4 regions of the Streptomyces sp. CNH189 genome follow, and region 1 is predicted to be linked to each of the others. Evidence: riboswitches for the same ligand, from Rfam matches in the RefSeq annotation. Region 1 holds a riboswitch; each other region holds the start of a gene.
The links. A riboswitch is a leader RNA that binds a small molecule or an ion and turns the genes downstream of it on or off. The one in region 1 is predicted to bind cyclic di-AMP.
Positions count from the first base shown of each region.

Region 2: linked by a shared signal. The riboswitch ahead of B100_RS0116940 (M23 family metallopeptidase) and the one ahead of B100_RS0104605 (C40 family peptidase) in region 1 are both predicted to bind cyclic di-AMP.
Region 3: linked by a shared signal. The riboswitch ahead of B100_RS0107100 (LysM peptidoglycan-binding domain-containing M23 family metallopeptidase) and the one ahead of B100_RS0104605 (C40 family peptidase) in region 1 are both predicted to bind cyclic di-AMP.
Region 4: linked by a shared signal. The riboswitch ahead of B100_RS0103660 (transglycosylase SLT domain-containing protein) and the one ahead of B100_RS0104605 (C40 family peptidase) in region 1 are both predicted to bind cyclic di-AMP.

Region 1 is NZ_AZUS01000002.1:362,007-367,872, forward strand. Features, by position in the region: gene B100_RS0104595 (C40 family peptidase) at 1-795, opposite strand, end outside; gene B100_RS0104600 (hypothetical protein) at 1,159-1,512, shown strand; gene B100_RS0104605 (C40 family peptidase) at 1,662-2,846, opposite strand; cyclic di-AMP (ydaO/yuaA leader) riboswitch at 2,855-2,999, opposite strand; gene pcrA (DNA helicase PcrA) at 3,259-5,742, shown strand; gene B100_RS0104615 (M23 family metallopeptidase) at 5,797-5,866, opposite strand, start outside.
Region 2 is NZ_AZUS01000011.1:141,014-146,879, reverse strand. Features, by position in the region: gene B100_RS0116955 (DNA topoisomerase IV subunit A) at 1-504, opposite strand, end outside; gene B100_RS0116950 (M16 family metallopeptidase) at 1,121-2,527, shown strand; gene B100_RS0116945 (M16 family metallopeptidase) at 2,524-3,912, shown strand; cyclic di-AMP (ydaO/yuaA leader) riboswitch at 4,115-4,280, shown strand; gene B100_RS0116940 (M23 family metallopeptidase) at 4,293-5,066, shown strand; gene B100_RS0116935 (GntR family transcriptional regulator) at 5,280-5,866, shown strand, end outside.
Region 3 is NZ_AZUS01000003.1:389,220-395,085, reverse strand. Features, by position in the region: gene B100_RS0107120 (class-III pyridoxal-phosphate-dependent aminotransferase) at 1-55, shown strand, start outside; gene B100_RS0107115 (helix-turn-helix domain-containing protein) at 164-787, shown strand; gene B100_RS33735 (DUF6126 family protein) at 784-912, shown strand; gene B100_RS0107105 (tyrosine-protein phosphatase) at 944-1,741, opposite strand; cyclic di-AMP (ydaO/yuaA leader) riboswitch at 2,292-2,450, shown strand; gene B100_RS0107100 (LysM peptidoglycan-binding domain-containing M23 family metallopeptidase) at 2,455-3,393, shown strand; gene B100_RS0107095 (SGNH/GDSL hydrolase family protein) at 3,599-4,384, shown strand; gene B100_RS0107090 (MBL fold metallo-hydrolase) at 4,617-5,720, shown strand; gene B100_RS0107085 (GNAT family N-acetyltransferase) at 5,752-5,866, shown strand, end outside.
Region 4 is NZ_AZUS01000002.1:170,698-176,563, reverse strand. Features, by position in the region: gene B100_RS0103665 (polyprenyl synthetase family protein) at 1-481, opposite strand, end outside; cyclic di-AMP (ydaO/yuaA leader) riboswitch at 1,007-1,178, shown strand; gene B100_RS0103660 (transglycosylase SLT domain-containing protein) at 1,182-1,658, shown strand; gene B100_RS0103655 (Cof-type HAD-IIB family hydrolase) at 1,622-2,494, opposite strand; gene fahA (fumarylacetoacetase) at 2,809-4,023, shown strand; gene B100_RS0103645 (M56 family metallopeptidase) at 4,179-5,120, shown strand; gene B100_RS36885 (hypothetical protein) at 5,157-5,459, opposite strand; gene recQ (DNA helicase RecQ) at 5,724-5,866, opposite strand, start outside.

The DNA of each region.
Region 1 (5,866 bases):
CAGGACCAGGCCCGAGCAGTCGAAGGCGTCCGGCCCGGTCGCGCCCCAGACGTAGGGACTGCCCAGCTTCTGGTAGGCGTAGGCGACGGCCTGTGCGGCGCGGGCGTTCGGGGCCTGCGCCGGGGCGGTGTCCTCGCGGGCGCCCGCCGAGCGCGTGGCGCGGTCGGTGCCGCCGGTGAGCCCCGCGCGCTGCTCCGGTGACATCCGGGACAGCAGCCGCCGGGCCGACGACAGCTTCTCGGTGACGGTCTTCTTGCGCCGCTCCAGTTCGGCCCGGCGGGAGGTGAGCGTCTTCACCTCGACGCGGGCGGCACCGCGCAGCTTCTCGACCTCCCGCAGCTGGGCGCGCACCCGGCCCAGTTCGGCGTGCCGGCGGCTGCCCGCGCGCTCGGCGAGGGCCGCGCCGTCGAGGTAGGCGTCCGGGTCGTCGGACAGGACCAGTTGCAGGGCGGGGTCCAGGCCGCCGGCCCGGTGCTGGGCCGCCGCGACCGTCCCCAGGGACTCCCGCGCGGTGGTGAGGCGGGCCTGGGCGCGGGCCGTCTCGTCCTGCAGGTCGCGCAGCCGCTGCCGCGCCGAGTCCGCCTTCTCCTTCGCGCCGTTGTACTTCTCGGCGGCGACCTCCGCCTCGCGGTGGAGCCGGTCCACGTCGGCCCCGGCCGGTGCCGGCTGCGGCGCGGCGTGTCCCGCTCCGCCGAGACCGGCCGCGGTGGCCGCTCCGGCGAGGACGACGGTGACGGCCGTACGGGCCGTGGTGCCGCCCACCGGACGCTGTCGGACCCTGCGGTGCGCTGCCACCCTCGCTGCCGTCCTTCCCATGACCGCCCGCCGCGGCCGGGCTCTCGTCCGGCGGTCCGGCGGCGGGGTGACAGGGGAGCCGTCCGCCGCCGGACCTTTCTTCGGCGGTGGTGTCCGGCCGCCGCTCCTGGTCCGAGCGGCGATGAAGAGCCGGTCACCTGGTGCAGGACGCTAGGCCGGGGCGCGCGGGATCGGATACGGGTTGTGCGGAACTGACATCCCCGGAGCACTGGGTGACCGTAAGTGACGCCAATCTTGTTCCGGGTGCTTCGTTCTCACTCTGGGTGATGGCCGATGTGGTGAAGGCGGGAAGGGTGAGGGCGGCGGAATGCTATGAGACGCCCCTGGCTAGGCTCCGGCCTCATGGACGTACTCATCCACCTGTTCGTCGGTCTGCACATCATCGGCATCGCGTCGCTGCTCGGCGGTTTCCTCACCCAGATGAAGGCGATGGGCGCGGGCACCGCCCGCTTCGTCCCGGCGATGCTGCACGGCGCGCTGACAATGCTGGTCACCGGTGTGGCGCTGGTGGGCCTCAACCAGGCCCAGGACCACTCCGTCGACAACATCAAGATCGGCGTGAAGCTGGCCGTGCTGATCGTGATCCTCGGTCTGGTCTACGTGAAGCGGGACGAGGAGAAGGTGGACAAGGGCGTCTTCGGCCTGGTCGGCCTGCTGACCGTGGCGAACATCTTCATCGCGGTCCTCTGGACCTGAGCCCCGGGTCCCGGCAAGCCGGGCCCACCTCCCCCGCCGACCGCGCCCTCACCGGCCCGGTCGGCGGTTTCGTATCCACGCTTGTCAGCGCGCCCATGGGCAGCCGACGCGCGGCGAGCCCGGGATCACACGCTCCTGATTCCGGCCCCTCAGGCCGGGCGGACGATGCTGTGGATCGCGGAGTCGCCGTCGTAGTAGATGGACTCCTCGCGTACGTAGGCGCCGGGCTTCGGGGCGTGGATCATCATGCCGTTGCCGATGTAGATGCCCACGTGGGTGACGTCGTCGTAGAAGAAGACCAGGTCGCCGGGCTGGGCCTGGGACACCGGGACGGTGGTGCCGGCGTTCACCTGGTCGTAGGTGGTGCGCGGCAGGGAGACGCCGGCGGCCTTCCAGGCGGCCTGGGTGAGCCCGGAGCAGTCGTAGGAGCCCGGCCCGGTCGCGCCCCAGACGTACGGCTTGCCGATCTGCGCGCGGGCGAACGCGAGGGTCTTCTCGGCCTTGGTGCCGTACGAGGAGTCGGCCGGCGGGGTGTCGGTCGAGCCGGTGGACCCGGAGCCGGTGGACCCGGAGCCGTCCGAGGTGCCGCCGCCCTGCTGCGCGGCCTCCTCGCGGGCCTGCTCCTGCTCCGCCTGCTGCCGGGCCAGCTCCGCCGCCTTGCGGGCGGCCTCCTCCTGCTTCCGCTTCTCGATCGCGGCGAGCCGCGCCTTCTCCTCGGCGGTCAGCCGCGCCATCAGCTCACGCGCGTCGGCGAGCTTCTTCTGGACGGTGGCCTTGGCCGTCTTCAGGTCGCCCTGCGTCTCGGTGAGCGTCTGGAGGCTCTCGGTGGCCTCCATGCGCTTCTTCATCGTCTCGGACTGCTGGGTGACGTAGTCGTCGACCGCGTCCTTCTGCCGACCGGTCATCCGGTCCAGCACCCGCCGCTGGTCGAAGAGGTCCTGCGGGGTCCGTGCGAGCAGGAACGTCGCCGTGTCGGGGAGGCCGGCGCCGGTGCGGTACTGGGCGGCGGCGTAGGAGCCCAGCTCCTCGCGCGCCTCGTTCAGCGACTGGGTGCGCTTGGCCACGTCGTCGAGCAGGGTGTCGACGCGCTTGCGCTGCTTGGTGGTCTTCTCCTTGGCCGCGTTGTACTTCTCGGTCGCCGACTCGGCCTGGCGGTAGAGGTCGCCGACCTTCTTCTCGACCTCCTCCAGGCTCGGCCGGTCGTCGTCCGTGGGAGCGGCCTGGGCGGTCTGGGAGAGCAGGGCCACGGAGGTGAGCGCGGCCGTGGCCAGGGCCGGGGTGCGTATGCCTGCCACGCGCGTGCCCGGGGTGCGCGACTTGCGGTGCGACGCCAAGGGAGGCGACTCCTTCCGTGCTCCGCCTACCGGGTTAGCTGTCGGGTTCGGGCGGTGGAAGGGTTGCCCTACGGCCGCTCCCTGAGGGAGTGGTCCGATTCACCCCATGTCTCGGTGGGTCCCCGGCTCCGGCTGCCACGGCGGACAGTGACGGACTCGGCGGGGGCCGCGCGGCCCGGCGAGGTTCGCCGGCGGGGGACGAGCGGCCCGAACCGCACCGTAGCCAACTGGTGTGGCCCCTGTGAAGGTTGATGGGTGATATGCCCGATACATTTTCGTGACCTTGTTCGTGGTGTCACTCTCGGTGAGACGGCGGGCGTGGAGGGTGCCCGCCGCAGGACCGCGAGGGAAGCGTGTGATGTTTCCGGGGCGGCCCCGGGTTGTCGGTGCGGCGCCCTAGACTCGGAGAGCGATGAGCAGCCTCTTTGACGACAGCTTCCTGGCGGACCTCCAGGCCCAGCGGGGCCCCGCGGACGAGCCCCCGCCGCCACCCGAGGACGAGCACGCCCCGGAGCCCCTTCCGGACGACCTGTTCGGCGGGAAGTTCGACGCGCCCCCGGAGCGGGACTCGTACTACCGCGACGGCGCCCCCCGCCCGGTGATCGACGCCGCCGCGCTGCTGGAAGGGCTGAACGACAACCAGCGCGCCGCCGTCGTGCACTCCGGCTCCCCCCTGCTCATCGTGGCCGGAGCCGGGTCCGGCAAGACCCGTGTGCTCACCCACCGCATCGCGCACCTGCTCGCCGAGCGGGGCGTCCACCCGGGCCAGATCCTCGCGATCACCTTCACCAACAAGGCCGCGGGCGAGATGAAGGAGCGCGTCGAGCAGCTCGTCGGCCCGCGGGCCAACGCCATGTGGGTCATGACCTTCCACAGCGCGTGCGTGCGCATCCTGCGCCGGGAGTCCAAGAAGCTCGGCTTCACGTCGTCCTTCTCGATCTACGACGCCGCCGACTCCAAGCGTCTGATGGCCCTGGTCTGCCGCGACCTGGACCTCGACCCCAAGCGCTTCCCGCCGAAGTCCTTCAGCGCCAAGATCAGCAACCTGAAGAACGAGCTGATCGACGAGGAGGACTTCGCCGCCCAGGCGACCGACGGCTTCGAAAAGACCCTCGCCCAGGCCTACGCGCTCTACCAGTCCCGGCTGCGCGAGGCGAACGCGCTGGACTTCGACGACCTGATCATGACGACGGTCAACCTGCTCCGCGCCTTCCCCGACGTCGCCGAGCACTACCGCCGCCGCTTCCGGCATGTCATGGTCGACGAGTACCAGGACACCAACCACGCCCAGTACGCCCTGGTGCGCGAACTCGTCGGAGGCTCCTTCGAGCACCCCGTCGACGTGCCGCCGGAGGCCGAGGTGCCGCCCGCCGAACTGTGCGTCGTGGGCGACGCCGACCAGTCGATCTACGCCTTCCGCGGCGCGACGATCCGCAACATCCTCCAGTTCGAGGAGGACTACCCGGACGCGACGACGATCCTGCTGGAGCAGAACTACCGCTCCACGCAGACCATCCTCTCCGCCGCCAACGCGGTCATCGAGCGCAACGAGTCCCGCCGTCCGAAGAACCTGTGGACCAACGCCGGCTCGGGCGCGCTCATCGCCGGGTACGTCGCCGACACCGAGCACGACGAGGCCCAGTTCGTCGCCGACGAGATAGACCGCCTCACGGACGCGGGCGAGGCCAAGGCCGGCGACGTCGCCGTCTTCTACCGCACCAACGCCCAGTCCCGTGTGTTCGAAGAAATCTTCATCCGCGTCGGCCTGCCCTACAAGGTCGTCGGCGGCGTGCGCTTCTACGAGCGCAAGGAGGTCCGGGACGTCCTGGCCTACCTGCGGGTGCTCGCCAACCCCGAGGACTCGGTGCCGTTGCGCCGCATCCTCAACGTCCCCAAGCGGGGCATCGGCGACCGCGCCGAGGCCATGATCGACGCCCTCTCCCAGCGCGAGAAGATCAGCTTCCCGCAGGCGCTGCGCCGCGTCGACGAGGCGTACGGCATGGCCGCCCGGTCGGTGAACGCGGTGAAGCGGTTCAACACCCTGATGGAGGACCTCCGTACGGTCGTCGAGTCGGGGGCGGGACCGGCGACGGTCCTCGAGGCGATCCTCGAACGAACCGGCTACCTCGCCGAGTTGCAGGCATCCACCGACCCCCAGGACGAGACCCGCATCGAGAACCTCCAGGAACTCGCGGCCGTCGCCCTGGAGTTCGAGCAGGAGCGCGCCGAGGGCGAGACCGGCACACTGGCCGACTTCCTCGAGCAGGTCGCCCTGGTCGCCGACTCCGACCAGATCCCCGACGAGGAGGAGGACGGCTCCGGCGTCATCACGCTGATGACCCTGCACACCGCCAAGGGCCTGGAGTTCCCGGTCGTCTTCCTCACCGGCATGGAGGACGGCGTCTTCCCGCACATGCGCGCCCTCGGCCAGACCAAGGAGCTGGAGGAGGAGCGGCGCCTGGCGTACGTCGGCATCACGCGTGCCCGTGAGCGGCTGTACCTGACGAGGTCGACGCTGCGCAGCGCCTGGGGTCAGCCGTCGTACAACCCGCCCTCGCGGTTCCTGGAGGAGATCCCGGCCGCGCACCTGGAGTGGAAGCGGACGGGCGCGAGCGCGCCGGTGTCGTCCGGTCCGGCGTCCGGGGTGGCGGCGTCGCTGTCGTCGTCCCGTTCCCGTTCGTCCGCGTCGGGCGCCTCAGGATTCGCCACCCGGCGCGCCTCGGAGAAGCCGGTGGTGTCGGTGGCCGTCGGGGACCGGGTCACGCACGACCAGTTCGGTCTGGGCACGGTCGTCGCGGTGAAGGGCACGGGGGCGAACGCGGAGGCGACGATCGACTTCGGTGACACCAAGCCCAAGCGCCTGTTGTTGCGGTACGCGCCGGTGGAGAAGCTCTAGCCGACCGGGCGGTGGCCCGTCGCGGGGCCGGAGTCCGCTCCGGCCCGGCAGGCCCTACGTCGGTTCGATGCCGTGGCTGCGGAACCAGGCGAGCGGGTCGATCGACGAGCCGCCGCCGGGGCGC
Region 2 (5,866 bases), on a different contig from region 1:
CGGTTCCTGCTCCTGGCCGTCGTAGTTCGGCGCGAAGTCGACCGTGTCTTCGTCGATGGACTCCGTCATGAGGCTCGTGGCCTCGGTCATCCGGCACTCGGTGTACCGCATGGCGGCCGGCGGGTCGTCGTTGCCCAGGGAGCCGAAGTTGCCGTGGCCGTCGACCAGGGGCACGCGCATGGAGAACGACTGGGCCATGCGGACCAGGGCGTCGTAGATCGACGCGTCGCCGTGCGGATGCAGCTTGCCCATGACCTCGCCGACGACGCGGGCGCACTTCACGTACCCGCGCTCGGGGCGCAGACCCATCTCGTTCATCTGGTAGACGATGCGGCGGTGCACCGGCTTGAGACCGTCACGCGCGTCGGGCAGGGCGCGGGAGTAGATGACCGAGTACGCGTACTCGAGGAAGGAGCCCTGCATCTCGTCGACGACGTCGATGTCGAGGATCTTCTCCTCGAACGGGTCGTCGGGCGGCGGGGTCTTCGTGCTGCGGCGGGCCATCGCTGCCGGCTCCTTGCTGAAGCGTGGACGGGATCTGACGCGGACCATTGTGGACCTTCGCACTGACAGGGCGGGACCAGGACCCGGGTCCGGCAGCCCTGTTCGACGCGGTGCGGCGGCGCGAGCAGGGTACGCCGCGCGGCCCGCGCACGTCCCGCGGGGGCGTTGCCGCGGGGGGCGGCCGGCCCGCCGCCCGGGACCACGACCTCCCGTACCGGGCACGCGCCTTGGGCAGCGGCACGGGACGCCCACGAGCCCGCCTCGGGCCCCCGAGGGCCGGTGCCGGCGCCTCGCGCGACCCCCACCGTGACCCCAAGCCGCGCCGAGCGTCGCCGTCCGCACCTCGCGCGGCGCCTCTGGCTACGCAGCCCGCACCCCACCCCCCCAACGCCCCACGGCGCACGCCCGTGCACGGAGAGTGCGGGCCCGCCCGCGCCCCGTCGTGCCCCACCGCACACCCCCGTACCACCCGTCCCACCAGGTTCTCGCTCTCGGCGTAGCCGCCCGGGGCGGGAACTCCGCCGACCGTCCGCGCGCTTGCATACAGTGGCAGGACCGGCAGAAACGGGCGGTGTCGACGACGACCGCCTCCGCGATCGAAGGGACGTACATGCCCATGGGTCACACGGCCACAGCCCAGGCAGGCTCCGGAGGCCTGACAGCGACCGAACACCGCCTGGCCAACGGCCTGCGCGTGGTGCTCTCCGAGGACCACCTGACCCCGGTCGCCGCGGTGTGCCTCTGGTACGACGTCGGCTCACGGCACGAGGTCAAGGGACGCACCGGCCTGGCTCACCTTTTCGAGCACCTGATGTTCCAGGGGTCGGCCCAGGTGAAGGGCAACGGACACTTCGAACTGGTCCAGGGCGCCGGCGGCTCGCTGAACGGCACCACCAGCTTCGAGCGCACCAACTACTTCGAGACCATGCCGACCCACCAGCTGGAGCTCGCCCTCTGGCTGGAGGCCGATCGCATGGGCTCCCTGCTGACCGCCCTGGACGAGGAGTCCATGGAGAACCAGCGGGACGTCGTGAAGAACGAGCGCCGCCAGCGGTACGACAACGTCCCCTACGGCACCGCCTTCGAGAAGCTCACCGCCCTCGCCTACCCGGAGGGCCACCCGTACCATCACACGCCCATCGGGTCGATGGCGGACCTGGACGCGGCGACCCTGGAGGACGCCCGCCAGTTCTTCCGCACCTACTACGCGCCGAACAACGCGGTGCTGTCGGTGGTCGGTGACATCGACCCGGAGCAGACGCTGGCCTGGATCGAGAGGTACTTCGGCTCCATCCCGTCCCACGACGGCAAGCCCGCCCCGCGTGACGGCGCGCTGCCCGACGTCATGGGCGGGGAGCTGCGCGAGGTCGTCGAGGAGGAGGTCCCCGCGCGTGCGCTGATGGCCGCCTACCGGCTCCCGGAGGACGGCACGCGCGCCAGCGACGCGGCCGACGTGGCGCTCACCATCCTCGGCGGCGGCGAGTCCTCCCGGCTCTACAACCGGCTGGTGCGGCGCGACCGCACGGCCGTGGCGGCCGGGTTCGGCCTGCTGCGGCTGGCCGGTGCGCCGTCGCTCGGCTGGCTGGACGTCAAGACGTCCGGTGACGTGGAGGTGCCGGTCATCGAGTCCGCCATCGACGAGGAGCTCGCCCGGTTCGCGGAGGAGGGCCCCACCGACGAGGAGATGGAGCGAGCCCAGGCCCAGCTGGAGCGCGAATGGCTGGACCGGCTCGGCACGGTGGCGGGCCGCGCCGACGAACTGTGCCGCTACGCCGTACTGTTCGGCGACCCGCAGCTCGCCCTGACGGCCGTGAGCCGGGTCCTGGAGGTGACGGCCGAGGAGGTCCAGGAGGTCGCCAAGGCCCGCCTGCGGCCCGACAACCGCGCGGTGCTCGTCTACGAGCCCGTCGCCCCGGAGGCCGCGGACGGCACCGACGAAGCCGCCGCGACCGACGGCACCGACGAGACCGACGAAGCCGCCGCAGCCGCCGGCGCCGACGAGAACGAGGAGGCGGCGAAGTGACCGAGCTCGCCACGATGGACTTCCACCCCCGGCCGCAGGCGGGCGAGGCCAAGCCCTGGGCCTTCCCGGCCCCCGAGCGCGGTGCGCTCGACAACGGCCTGACCGTGCTGCGCTGCCACCGCCCAGGCCAGCAGGTCGTCGCCGTCGAGGTGTCCCTCGAGGCGCCCCTGGACGCCGAGCCGGACGGTCTCGACGGCGTCGCCACGATCATGGCGCGGGCCTTCTCCGAGGGCACCGACAAGCACACCGCCGAGGAGTTCGCCGCCGAGCTGGAGCGCTGCGGCGCCACCCTGGACGCGCACGCCGACCACCCCGGCGTCCGCCTCAGCCTCGAGGTCCCCGCCTCGCGGCTCGCCAAGGGCCTCGGGCTGGTCGCCGACGCGCTGCGGGCGCCCGCGTTCGCCGACAGCGAGGTCGAACGGCTGGTCCGCAACCGCCTCGACGAGATCCCGCACGAACTGGCGAACCCGTCCCGCCGTGCCGCGAAGGAGCTCGCCAAGGAGCTCTTCCCGGCGAGCGCGCGCATGTCGCGCCCGCGCCAGGGCACCGAGGAGACCGTCGAGCGCATCGACTCCGCGGCCGTGCGCGGCTTCTACGAGAGGCACGTCCGCCCGGCCACGGCCACCGCCGTGGTGGTCGGCGACCTCACCGGCATCGACCTGGACGTGCTGCTCGCCGACACCCTGGGCGCCTGGACCGGCTCGCAGGCCCAGCCGCGGCCCGTGCCGCCGGTGGTCGCCGACGACTCCGGCCGCGTCGTCATCGTGGACCGGCCCGGCGCCGTCCAGACGCAGCTGCTCATCGGCCGCATCGGCCCGGACCGGCACGACCGCGTGTGGCCCGCGCAGGTGCTCGGCACGTACTGCCTCGGCGGCACCCTGACCTCCCGCCTGGACCGCGTCCTGCGCGAGGAGAAGGGATACACCTACGGCGTGCGGGCGTTCGGCCAGGTACTCCGGTCGGCCCCGGACGGCACGGGCGCGTCGATGCTGGCCATCAGCGGCTCGGTCGACACCCCCAACACCGGCCCGGCGCTGGACGACCTGTGGACCGTGCTGCGCACGCTGGCCGCCGAGGGTCTCACCGACGAGGAGCGCGACGTCGCGGTGCAGAACCTCGTGGGGGTCGCCCCGCTGAAGTACGAGACGGCCGCGGCCGTCGCCGGCACCCTGGCCGACCAGGTCGAGCAGCACCTGCCCGACCACTACCAGGCCGACCTGTACCGGCAGTTGGCCGCGACCGGCACCGTGGAGGCCACGGCCGCGGTGGTGAACGCCTTCCCGGTGGACCGCCTGGTGACCGTCCTCGTCGGTGACGCCGCGCAGATCAAGGCGCCCGTGGAGGCCCTGGGAATCGGTGAAGTCACCGTCGTGACGGCCGAGTAGGGACCGGCCGCGACGCGCGGGCGCGAGGAGCCCTGGTGGCGGGAACGTCACCGGGGCTCCCTTATGCCCGAATTGGGGCGGAGGTTGTCTGTCTGCCCTGTGGGATGCGCTACAAAAACCGGGATTCGTTTGAGGATTGCGAGACGCCCCGCTTAGTTTCATGCGGGCTGTTCGTCGGGCAGTGCGCCGCATCCGCGGCACCGGACAGTCATCGCCGAGTCCCCGTACGGCGCGAGCCAGGGGAGCCGGGGACCCACCTGTAGTCCCTGGGGTGAATCGGACGCCCGCGCGTGTCGCGAGGGTGTCCGTAGGAGACCTTCCTGCTCCGAACCCGTCAGCTAACCCGGTAGGCGAGAGGGAAGGAAAGGAACAGCCTGTACATGGCGTTCACGCGCGCCACCGGGAAGCACCGTCGTCCCAGCCGCGTCCAGCGCGGCACCGCCCGCGCCGCGGGCGTCGCGGCCCTCGCGGGCACCGGCGTCGTCGGCTCGCTCGCGGCCCCCGCACTCGCCGCCGAGCCCGCCGCGGCGCAGACCGGCCTCACCCCCGTCGTCACGTTGGGCGGCGTGGTCGCCGACCGCGTCGACGCCCAGGCGGCCGCCCAGCACGAGGCAGCCCGTGAGGCGGCCGAGGCCGCCGCGCGCAAGGCCGCCGAGGAGGCGGCCCGGGAGCGGGCGGCCGAGGAGGCCGAGAAGGCCCGTGCGGAGAAGGAGCGCGCCGCGCGCGAGGCCGAGCGCAAGCGCCTCAACACCTTCGTCTCCCCGATCCCCGGCTCCTACGTCTCGACGGCCTACCAGAGCGGCGGCGCCATCTGGTCGTCCGGCAGCCACACCGGGATCGACTTCCACGCCGCGAGCGGCACACCCGTCCAGTCGGTCGGCGTCGGCACCGTCGTCGAGGCCGGCTGGGGCGGCGCGTACGGGAACCAGGTCGTGATCAAGATGCACGACGGCACCTACACCCAGTACGCCCACCTGTCATCCCTCGCCGTGTCGGTGGGCCAGGAGGTCACCGCGGGCCAGCAGATCGGCGTCTCCGGCGCCACCGGCAACGTCACGGGCGCCCACCTGCACTTCGAGGCGCGCATGTCAGCGGACTACGGCTCCGACCTCGACCCGGTCGCCTACCTCCGTTCGCACGGCGTGAACATCTAAGGGAACGTCCAGGGCGCGCACGTCCGCCCTCCCGGCCCCGGCTCCCCGTGAGCCGGGGCTTTCGCCGTTTCGGGGCCCATCCGCCCGAGCGCCGTCTGTCCAAAAATTATGTATGGATTCCCGCCCGCCGTCGGAAATTGTCGCCGATTGCAATAGAGTCACGAACGGACGTCAATCGTCGACGTTTCACGGGGATTAATGCGGAGGTCGGTCATGCGTATTCCCGCGCACTCGGTGTGCACGGCGATCCGGGACGACATCGTCGCCGGTGTCTACGAGCGCGGTGGCCGGCTGACCGAGGAACTGCTCGCCCGCCGCTACGGCGTCTCCCGCGTCCCCGTGCGCGAGGCGCTGCGCACGCTGGAGGCCGAGGGCTTCGTGGTGACCCGGCGGCACGCGGGCGCGTGCGTCGCGGAGCCCACCGAGCAGGAGGCCGCCGACCTGCTGGAGATGCGCCAGCTCCTGGAGCCCCTCGGGGCCTCCCGGGCGGCCCAGCGGCGCACCGACGCCCATCTGAAGGTGCTGCGCGGCCTGGTCAGACTGGGGCAGGAACGCGCACGTCAGGGCAACAGCGACGACCTGCGCTCGCTGGGCGGCTGGTTCCACGAGACGCTCGCCCAGGCCTCGGGGAGTCCCGCGCTGACCTCGATGCTGACCCAGCTGCGGCACAAGATCGCCTGGATGTACGCGGTCGAGGGGCCGGCGGATCCGGTCGCGTACTGGGCGGAGCACGGCGCGATCGTGGACGCCGTGGCCCGTGGCGACGGCGACCGGGCGCGCACCCTCACGGCGCTGCACAC
Region 3 (5,866 bases), on a different contig from region 1:
GCTCATCTGGGACTTCGGCAAGACCCTGGTGAAGCAGGCGGTCGCCAACCGCTGACCGCGCGGTCGCACCTCGCCGGCCGCGGCGAGCGCACGGAACCTCACCGGCTTTGCCTCAGAGGCAAGGAAATTGCCTCAGGGGCAAGGTCGGGTGCTCAATAGAGGTATGAGCTCCTCCGAGACCGAACCACGGGACGAGCCTGCCGAGGCGCTCCCCGCGGTCGCTCCGCAGCTGCGCGCCCTGCGCCGGCGGTCCTCCCTGACACTGGAGGCCGCCGCCCGGCAGGCGGGCCTGTCGCCCGCCCACCTCTCCCGGCTGGAGACCGGGCAGCGCCAGCCCTCGCTGCCCATGCTGCTCTCCCTGGCCCGGATCTACGGCACGACCGTCTCCGAGCTGCTCGGGGAGTCGGCCGCCGACCGGGACGCCGTGGTGCGCGCCGCGGACATGGAATCCACGGCGGCCGGCGGCTGGACGTACTGGCAGGCCGGTGCCGCCGCGCGCGGCATGCAGGCCCTGCGGGTCCAGGTGCCGCACGGCTCCCAGGGTGACATCGTGCGCGTCCACCCCGGTGAGGAGTGGCTGTACGTCCTCAAGGGGCGGCTGCGGCTGCGCCTCGGTGACACCCTGCACCGGCTCGGTCCGGGCGACAGCGCGCACTTCGACTCGCTGACCCCGCACCGCATCGCCGCCCAGGACCCCGACGGGGTCGAGCTGCTGTTCGTCCACACCCTGCTGCAGAGTCCCACGGCCACCCTGTGCCTGGGCCCGACCCATGGAGAGACACCGTGACCGGCAAAGACATGGAAGAGAAGTTCCCGAGGGCCCTGTGGGTGAGGCTGTTCGTCTACGTCGTGGTCGGGCACCTCTTCGCGGCCTTCATCTACTTCCTCTTCGAGATGGCCCCGAAGAAGTAAGTGAGCGTGCCGCGGCAGAGGCACACGGACGTCAGTCGAGCAGGCGCTCGCGCAGCCGCTCCCTGTGGGCCGGCGTGAGGCCGAGCCCCTGCTCCAGGTACGGATCCACCCCTCCCCAGGTCTCCTCGATCGTCTCCAAGGCCGCCGCCAGATACTCCTCGCGCGCGTCGAAGAGCGGGCTGAGCAGCTCCATCACCTCGGGGGAGTAGGTGTCGGGGGAGCTGCCGCTGCGGCGCACCTTGTACCGGCGGTGCTTGGCGTTGGACTTCAGGTAGTCCTCGACGATCGCGTCCCGCTCCACGCCCACGGCGAGGAGTGTCACCGCGATCGAGAGTCCCGCGCGGTCCTTGCCGGCCGCGCAGTGCATCAGCGCGGGCACGCTGTCCTCGGCGAGCGCGCTCAGCACCTGGGAGTGCTCGCCGGTACGCGCCTTGATGGTGGTGCGGTAGGAGTTGATCATCCGGTCGGCGGCCTGGCCGCCGGAGAGAATCGCGCGCAGTTGGTCGATGTCGCCGTCGCGCACCATCTTCCAGAACTCCGCGCCGTCGGCCGGGTCGCTGAGCGGCAGGTTCACGTTGCGTACGCCCGGGAGCTCGACGTCCGGCCCTTCCAGCTTCTGGTCGGCCGCGTTGCGGAAGTCGAACACCGTGTGCAGGCCGAGCGAGGCGAGGAAGGCGGCGTCCTCCGTGGTGGCGTGGGCGAGGTGGCCGCTGCGGAACAGCACACCGTGCCGCACCCGCCGGCCGTCCACGGTCGGCAGTCCTCCGACGTCGCGGAAGTTGCGCACCCCGGTCAGCTGGGGCTCGGTCGACGGGATCTCCTGCGTCACGGACGGCTCCTCCCACTCGGCGCCGTCGCCGCGGCTCGTCGACGGGCACCACTCGACGATACGACATGCCTGCCAGGGGCAATGAGTTGTCCACAGGGCAGATGCGGGGCGAGCGGGGTGTGTGCGCGCTGTCTGGCTGTGAGTGATTCTGTTGGATTGTGTGCATCCGTCGAGGGGCTGCCGACAGGAAGATCCAGATGTCGCGAATGCTCCGCGTGTGCCGTCGTGCTTGCGGCGATTCATGCGTTCTGTCCGTTTGGGTCACTTAGTCATAAAGTGCCCCGATAGAAGAGGAGTTGAGGATGGGGTGCGTGAGCATCGTCATACCGGTGACCGTGTGCTGTCGCCATGCTCACGTAATCCCCCTTCATGGCAAGGGAATTCACTCTCGGGCTGCTTGTGCGGTCCACGCAGGGTGACGTCATTTTCCCCTTTCGATCACGGAAAAAGCCGGTTCGCGGGAACACGCGCTTGTTTCGCCGCGTCGCGGTCGCTTACGTTCCCAACCGATCCGGACGGACGCCTAATCCTGCCGCCGCCCGGAGCCCGCACACACTGACCCGACGCACGGCAGGAGCGGGGGACCCACAGGTACAACCGCCTGTTCCGGACCCCGGAGAACAGGCTTGGGGTACAGCCGCGCAGCGACGCGGCCGGACATCTCCAGTCCGCACCCGACAGCTCACCTCGTAGGCGCCGGAGAGGAATTCGACATGCCCGCGAAGGGTAAGCACCGCAGCACCAAGGCTCAGCGTTTCACCCGCTCCATCGCCGTCGCCGGAACCGGTGGCGCCGCACTCGCCCTGCCGCTGCTCGGCGCGACCGGCGCGCACGCGGCGACCCCGCAGTCGGCCCCCCAGAAGGCCGTTCAGTCCCTTTCCGTCTCCAGCCACCAGGCCACGGGCGACAAGGGCGACGAGGCCCGCACGTACACCGTGAAGGCCGGCGACTACCTCGCCAGGATCGCCGAGGCGGAGCACGTCGACGGCGGCTGGAAGAAGCTCTACGCGGACAACCGCGAGGCCGTGGGCGAGGACCCGTCGCTCATCCACCCGGGTCTGAAGCTCTCCCTCCAGGGTGAGGCCGCCAAGAGCGCCCCCCAGCAGTCGACTTCGCCGCAGGAGTCGAAGCCGGCCGCGCCCAAGGCCGCGAAGCCCGCCGCGCCCAAGGCGGAGAAGCCCGCCGAGAAGCCGGCGCAGAAGTCGTCCGAGGAGTCCTCCTCCGGGGCCTCCACCCAGACCACCTCCGGCTTCACCTCCCCGGTGTCCGGCGGCGGCATCGGCACCGCCTACAAGGTGGCCGGCGGCATGTGGTCCAGCGGTTACCACACCGGTGTGGACTTCAGCGTGCCGACCGGCACCTCCCTGAAGGCCGTCGGCGCCGGGACCGTCGTCTCCGCCGGCTGGGGCGGCGCGTACGGCAACCAGGTCGTCATCCAGCTGAACGACGGCCACTACGCCCAGTACGCCCACCTGTCCTCGCTGTCCGTCTCGGCGGGCCAGACGGTGAGCGCCGGCCAGCAGGTCGGTCTCTCCGGTGCGACCGGCAACGTGACCGGCCCGCACCTGCACTTCGAGATCCGCACCAGCCCGAACTACGGCTCGGACGTGGACCCGCTCTCCTACCTCCGCTCCAAGGGCGTCGCTCTCTGACCCCTCGCGGCACCCTTCCTGACACGCACGCCGAAGGCCGACCCCGATCCACGGGGCCGGTCTTCGGCGTATTCCGGGCTTGGTCAACATTTGGGGAGTGGCTTATCTCACCGCACGTCAACCCTCCCCTACGGTCGCGTAGGTCACATCGGAAGGTGAATCATGTCCGGCTGTGGCAGACGATTCGAAGAGTGACAAGGCAAGAGTGATCGGGTCGTACGTGGCGGTGGGGGACAGCTTCACCGAGGGCGTCGGCGACCCCGGCCCCGACGGGTCGTTCGTCGGCTGGGCCGACCGGCTGGCCGTCCTGCTCGCCGACCGCAGGCCCGAGGGCGACTTCCGGTACGCCAACCTCGCCGTGCGCGGCAAGCTGCTGGACCAGATCGTGGCCGACCAGCTTCCCAGGGCGGTCGAACTCGCCCCCGACCTGGTCTCGTTCTGTGCGGGCGGCAACGACATCCTGCGCCCGGGGACCGACCCGGACGAGGTGGCCGAGCGCTTCGAGCGGGCCGTCGCCCGGCTCGCCGCGACGGCCGGCACGGTGCTGGTGACCACCGGGTTCGACACCCGTGGCGTCCCCCTGCTCAAGCATCTGCGCGGCAAGATCGCCACGTACAACGGGCACGTGCGGGCCGTCGCCGACCGCTACGGCTGCCCGGTGCTCGACCTGTGGTCCCTGCGCAGCGTGCAGGACCGCAGGGCCTGGGACGCCGACCGGCTGCACCTGTCGCCCGAGGGGCACACCCGGGTCGCGCTCCGCGCGGGCCTGGCCCTCGGCCTGACGGTCCCCGCCGACCCGGAGCAGGCCTGGCCGCCGCTGCCGCCGCGCGGCACCCTGGAGATCCGCCGGGACGACGTCCACTGGGCCCGCGAGTACCTGGTGCCCTGGATCGGTCGCCGGCTGCGCGGCGAGTCCTCGGGTGACCACGTGATCCCCAAGGGAACGCTCTCCCCGGACGACATCAGGGTACGGATCGCGGCGGTCGCCTGAGCGCCGAACGCCCCTCACGCGAGGGCCGGGTCCGGGCCCCTCCGGAACCTCCTGGACCGGACCCGGCCCCGTGGGCTCTTCCACAACCCGGCCCTGGCGTCGCGGGCGCCGCACATAATGGAATCTCCGATCGATTCCACGTGGAGGTACCGTGGCCGCTTCTCCGAACCTCGGGCCGGGTTCAAGGGCCCTGCGGCCGTTGGCCTTCGGCGCGGACCCGAGCGGCGGGCGCATGGCGCGCATCCGCAGGTCCCCGCACTTCGAGAACGGCGTCTTCCGGAACCCGGGCGGCCCGGCCCGGATGCGCCCCACGGGGTCGAACCGTGACCTGGCGAAGCTCTACCTGGACAAGGACGCCCGCTCCCGGCGCGCCCCGCAGGGCGCGATCCCGGTGCATCCCACCACCCTCGCGGACATCTCCCGCCCGCCCGCCACCGGGCTGCGCGTGACGTGGGCGGGCCACTCCAGTGTGCTCGCGGAGATCGACGGGCAGCGGGTGCTGTTCGACCCCGTGTGGGGTGAGCGCTGTTCCCCCTTCCCCTTCGCCGGGCCGAAGCGGCTGCACCCCGTGCCGCTGCCGCTCGCCGCGCTCGGACCGGTCGACGTCGTGGTGATCTCCCACGACCACTACGACCACCTGGACCTGCCCACGATCAAGGAGCTGGCCGGCACGGACACCGTGTTCGCGGTGCCGCTCGGCGTGGGCGCGCACCTGGAGCGCTGGGGCGTGTCCGCGGACCGGCTGCGCGAGCTGGACTGGCAGGAGTCGACGCGGGTCGGCGGCCTCACGCTGACCGCCACCCCGGCCCGTCACTTCTGCGGCCGGGGCCTGCGCAACACCCAGCACACCCTGTGGGCCTCCTGGGTCGTCACCGGCGAGCGGCACCGGATCTACCACAGCGGCGACACCGGCTACTTCGACGGCTTCCGGGACATCGGCGCGGCCCACGGCCCGTTCGACGCGACGATGATCCAGGTCGGCGCCTACTCGGACTTCTGGCCGGACATCCACATGACGCCCGAGGAGGGCGTGCGCTCGCACCTCGACCTCCAGGGAGGCGAGCCGGGCGGTGTCCTGCTGCCGATCCACTGGGGCACCTTCAACCTGGCCCCGCACCCGTGGGCGGAGCCCGCGGAGTGGATGCGGGCCGCGGCCGGCGCGGTCGGGCAGGCGGTCGCCTTCCCGGTTCCGGGCCGGCCTTTCGAGCCGGCCGGCGACCTTCCCGTACGTCCCTGGTGGCGGGACGTGTCCCGGCCGCTGGACCGCGAGTGGCCCGTTCCTGAGATCACCCCGCAGGCGTCCCGTGACGGCCTCGACCTGGTGGGTGAGGACTGATGCCGCGCCGCGAGAGCGTGTGGATCTCCCGATGAGTCCACGCACGTCCCCGGCCGGCCGGACGGTCACGATCCGGAGAGCCGTCGCGAGGGACGCCAAGCGGCTGACGCGGATCGTGCGCGGCTCCGGCGCCTACGAGGGCAGAT
Region 4 (5,866 bases), 190 kb from region 1:
CCGCGGTCTCCAGGATCTGTCCGGTGACCAGCCGCTCGAACGCCTCGGCCTGCACCCGCACGGCCTCCGGGCCGAGGTCGGCCAGGATGTGCGAGGCGCGGGCGAAAAGGAAGTCGCCGGTGAGCACGGCGACCGAGTTGCCCCACCGGGCGTTCGCGCTCGCGACCCCGCGCCGCACCTCGGCCTCGTCCATCACGTCGTCGTGGTACAGCGTGGCCAGGTGGGTCAGCTCCACCACCACGGCCGACGGCACCACACCGGGCGCGTAGGGGTCGCCGAAGCGGGCGGCGAGCATCACGAGCAGCGGACGGAACCGCTTGCCGCCGGCCCGCACCAGGTGCTGGGCGGCCTCCGTGATGAACGGCACCTCGCTCTTGGTGGCCTCGAGCAGCCCTTCCTCGACAGCCGTCAATCCGGCCTGGACATCGGCTTCCAGAGCCTGGTCCCGCACGCTCAGCCCGAACGGCCCGACGACGGTCACGAGGGGTCTCCTGTCTGCTGGTGTCTGCTGGCGGTTACACGGTGTGTCGATAGGTCGCTGCCACCACTCGAGTCAGCGTATCCGGTCACCTTTCGATCACCGCCAGGGCCCGGGGTCACAAGCAGGGCGATAGGGGATCAGAAGCGGAGTGTTTTTGATCGGTTGATAACAACGGACATTCCTCTGCTTCCCGGACACAGCGACCGGTGAACCATCCTGCCCGCCCTGCCGTCCGATTTGCCGTCATTGCTATGCGAATTCCTGTACGCCGCAAATGCGCTCCCGCCCCGCGTCCCGTGAGGTGAGTCACGCGTGAGCGCGTCGGCCGACCACCTGTCCGCGACGCCGTCATCCCGCTCCACACAACGGAGTTGACTCTTGACGATCGCAAAGGATCAAGCACGCAAAACCACCCATCCCAAGATCAAACGGCGTCTTGCGTGATCGTCGTACTTGTTCCCGACATGTGCTCTCGCATACGTTCCGGGCCTGCCGGGTGGACGCCTAGTCCTGCCGCCACCCGCATCACATCCGACGACGAACTCACGCACGGCAGGAGCGGGGGACCCAGGTAAGCCGCCGTACCGGACATCGCGCCGGGACGGCTCGGGGTGAAGCCATGCCCGCAGGGGCACGGCCGGGCACTCTCCTCGCCCGAACCCGACAGCTCACCTCGCAGGCGTAGGAGAGGAACCCAGACATGCCCGTCATCGCTTCGTCCCGCCGCCGCCTCGTCCGCTCCCTCGCCGTCGCCGGCACCGGCGTCGCCGTGGTCGCGCTGCCGCTGTTCGGCGCCACCGGCGCCTCCGCCGCGACCACGACCCAGGCCACGACCGCCGCCTCCACGACCGCGTACCCGGAGAACCTCGACGGCTGGATCCGCGAGGCGATGGACGTCATGGCGCAGAACGGCATCCCGGGCTCCTACGACTCCATCCACCGCAACATCATGCGGGAGTCGTCCGGCAACCCGGCCGCCATCAACCTGTGGGACTCCAACGCCGCCATGGGCACCCCGTCGAAGGGCCTGCTGCAGGTCATCGACCCGACCTTCCAGGCGTACCACGTGCCCGGCACGGCCTTCGACCCGTTCGACCCGGTCGCCAACATCGCCGCGGCCTGCAACTACGCCGCCGACCGCTACGGCTCGATCGACAACGTCTTCGGCGCGTACTGAGCCGACCGCTGACGGCCGACCCCGGCCGTCCGCCCGAACAGTCGCTCGAGGACGACGGCCACGCCGTCGTCCTCGTTCGACAGGGTGACCTCGTCGGCCACCGCCTTGAGCTCGGGGTGCGCGTTGGCCATGGCGACGCCGTGGCCCGCCCACCGGAACATGGGGACGTCGTTCGGCATGTCGCCGAAGGCGATCGTGTCCTCGGAACGCAGCCCCAGGTGCTCGGCGGCCAGCGCCAGACCGGTCGCCTTGGTGACCCCGCACGGCTGGAGCTCCACCGTCCCCGGCCCCGACATGGTCACCGTGGCCAGCGAGCCGACCACGGACCGGGCCGCCGCCGCCAACGCGTCGTCCGAGAGCCGCGGGTGGCGCAGCAGGACCTTGCTGATCGGCCGCGCCCACAGGTCGTCGCGCCGCTCCACCGGCACCGACGGAAGCGTCGGGTGCGGCATCCGGTAGCCCGGCTCGATCAGCGTCAGCCCGTCGACCCCGTCCTGGTCGGCCGCGGCGTACACCTCACCCACCTCGGCCTCGATCTTGCCGAGCGCGGTCTCCGCCAGTTCCCGGTCCAGCCGGACCGACCACAGCATCCGGTCCGTCCCGGCGTCGTAGACCTGCGCCCCCTGTCCGCACACCGCGAGTCCCGTGCAGCCGAGGTCGCCGAGCAGTGACCGCACTCTGGGGGCCGGGCGGCCCGTCACCACGAGGTGCCGGACACCGGCGCGCTCCGCCCGCGCGAGGGCGGCGAGGGAGCGGTCGGACAGGGTGTCGTCACCGCGCAGCAGCGTCCCGTCCAGGTCGGTGGCGATGAGAGAACAATCGGTGGGTGCGGCCATGATCAGAGAATACGGACAAGAGGACCGTCCGATTCACCGCGCCCGTATGCCCTCGCTTCGGGTGCTGTTTCCCTTCTTTCGGCGTTCGGTCCGGACCGGTTGAGAACCGTTTCCCCGATGGGTCGGAACACGGTGCGCAGCCTGACGTTCCGGTGTCCCTCGCGCCGGTGCGGACCGGCGGATCCGGGACGGCCGCCCGGCAGGCCCCGGACGTCGCCGAATTAACAGGGGCTCACCCGGACGCGACCCCGTAACGTGTGGCACGGCCACGGACACGTGGCCCACCCGCGCACACGAAAGCGAGGCAGCACCCGATGCCCCCCTTCGATGTCCCCGAGGGCGATCCCTTCGGCCCGCACAACCTGCCGTACGGCGTGTTCTCGCCCCCCGGTTCGGCGGAGCGCACCGTGGGCGTCCGGCTGGGCGACCACGTCCTCGACGCCGGCGCGGCGGCACACGCCCTGGGCTCCCCCTACGCCTCCCTGCTCGCCCGCCCCACCCTCAACCCGCTGCTGGCGGCGGGCCGTACGGCCTGGTCGGACGTGCGTCGCGCGCTTACCGCGTGGGTGACGGTCCCGGCGCACCGGGAGACCGTCGAGCGGTTCCTCCACCCGCTGTCCGAGGTCACCCTGCACCTGCCGTTCGAGGTCGCGGACTACGTCGACTTCTACGCCTCGGAGAACCACGCCCGCAACGTCGGACAGATCTTCCGCCCTGACGCCGCCGACTCCCTGACCCCCAACTGGAAGCACCTGCCGATCGGTTACCACGGCCGCTCCGGCACCGTCGTGGTGTCCGGCACCGACGTCGTACGCCCCTCGGGGCAGCGCAAGGCGCCCACCGACACCGCCCCGGTCTTCGGCCCCTCCGTCCGGCTGGACATCGAGGCCGAGGTCGGCTTCGTCGTCGGTGTGCCGTCCGAGCAGGGCAGCGGCGTGCCGCTCGGCGCCTACCGCGACCACGTGTTCGGCCTCTGCCTGCTCAACGACTGGTCCGCCCGCGACATCCAGGCCTGGGAGTACGTGCCCCTCGGCCCCTTCCTCGGCAAGTCCTTCGCCACCTCGGTGTCGGCGTGGATCACGCCGCTGGACGCCCTGGAGGAGGCCCGCGTCGCCCCGCCCACGCGCACCCACGAGCTGCTGCCCTACCTGGACGACGCGCATGAGGATCCCGGCGGCTACGACCTGCGCATCACCGTGACGATCAATGGCCACGACGTCTCCGAGTGCCCCTTCTCCACCATGTACTGGACGGCCGCCCAGCAGCTCGCCCACATGACGGTGAACGGCGCCTCCCTGCGCACCGGTGACCTCTACGGCTCCGGCACGGTCAGCGGCCCTACCGAGCGGGAGCGCGGTTCGCTGCTGGAGCTGACCTGGAACGGCCGTGACCCGCTCGAACTCCCCGACGGCAAGCGGACGTTCCTGGAGGACGGTGACGTGGTGACGCTGTCCGCCTGGGCGCCCGGCCCGGACGGAGTGCGGGTGGGCCTCGGCGAGGTCACGGGACGGGTGGTCCCCGCGTCCTGACCCCTCCGGCCCTACCGAGGCGCACAACCACGCTGACTCGCACCGCCCTTCGCCGTCATACTTGGCGTCGGGCGGTGCGTCGTTCTCCATGCCGCGCGGCCCGCACCACCGCACGTCCCGAGCCGCTTCTTCCGACAGGATCCGGAGCCCGTGGCATGACGTACTGCCTGCTCCTGCTGAGCGTGGTCGCCGTGACGGCCGCCGTGCCCGTCCCCCGCGCGCTGACCCGGGCGAAGTGGCCGGAACGGGAGCCGGTGGTCGCCCTGTGGGTGTGGCAGTGCCTCGTCGCCACCGTGCTGCTGTGCTGTCTGACCGCCCTGGCGCTGGGCGCCGCGGCCGTCTTCGGCACGGTCCGCGCCCAGCTCTTCGCGCCCGCCCCGCCCGCCGTGACCGCCGCCTACGACCTGTCCGCCGCCTCACCCTGGACGACCCTGCTCACCGTGCTGCTGGCGTCCGGCGCGGCCTGGACCACGGCCATGCTGGGGCGCGAGCTGGTCGAGGCCCGCCGTCGGCGTTCCCGCGCCCGGGAGCACCTGCTCGACCGCGCGCCCGACCTGCCCGCGGGACTCCCCGAGGGGCGGGGCCCCTTGCTGGTGCTGGAGGAGGAGTATCCCGACGCCTGGTGGATGCCGGGCAGCCCGCCCCAGCTGATCGTCACCACCGGCGCCCTGCAGCGCCTCACCGACCACCAGCTGGACGCGGTCCTCACCCATGAGCGCGGCCACGCCCGGGCCCGCCACGACTGGCTGCTGCACCTGTCGACGGCGCTGGCGACGGGTTTCCCGCGCGTCCCGCTGTTCGCCCACTTCTGCGAGCAGACCCATCGTCTGGTCGAGCTGTCCGCCGACGACACGGCCTCCCGCCGCTGCGGCCATCTCACCACCGCGCTCGCGCTGATCGAACTCAACCAGCACCGGGGCGTGCTGTCCTGCGCCTCCAGCCACCGCCTGCTCGGCGAGCGCGTCGACCGCCTCCTGGAGCCGCCGCCCCGCCTGGACCGCCGGCACCGCGCCCTGACGACGGCCGCGGCGGCCCTGGTCCCCTTCGTCCCGCTGCTCATCACGTTCGCGCCGGGCCTGCTGAGCACGTTGCCCTAGGCACAGGAGGACGCTGCCGAGGCCACCGCGTGGAGGTCAGCACTGATAGACCAGTTCGGTGCGGTCGAACCGGGGAACCGCAAGGTCCGCGCGCGGGACCGTCCAGTACATCGCCCCGTCGCCCTCGTCGAAGAGGTCGGCCTGGCCGACCTGCGCCAGGGGTTTCCAGGCGGCTGCCCGCTCCTCCCTGGTGGCGAGGCCGGACTCGTACTCGTCCGGATGCGGGCCCTTGCCGTACTCGGCCCGCCGCCTCTTCCGCGTCTCGATCCGGCGACGACCTCGACCTCCACCTGCTCCTGCTCCTGCTCCTGCTCCTGCTGGGGCTGCGCCACTCCGCACAACTTCAGGTCGCCCCAGCCATCGAGGTTCAGGGGGGACAACTGCCCGGCGAGGGAGCGGAATTCCTTGGCCGCCTCCTTCAGGGCCAGGGCCTCCTCGTGCATCTCCCGGTCCTCGGCGTCCATGTCCGCCGGGTCGCGGTGGAAGGCGTCCGCGTCCATGCTTCACGAGTGGTCATGCCGCACACCCTGGCAGGCGGCACTGACATCCCGTCAGCAGCGGTCGCCCATGTGCCGGATGGGACCCGGCCGGGACCCACCGGCGTCACTCCCACCCGTCAGGCTCCGGCTCCTCCTGCGGCCAGTCGTCGGGGTCGTCCGCCGGGGCGGTGCCGTCGCCGTCGCCTCCCGGCGTGGTCAGTCCGGCCAGCACGGCCACCACCCCTTCCCCGTACGTCGCCCGCTTCT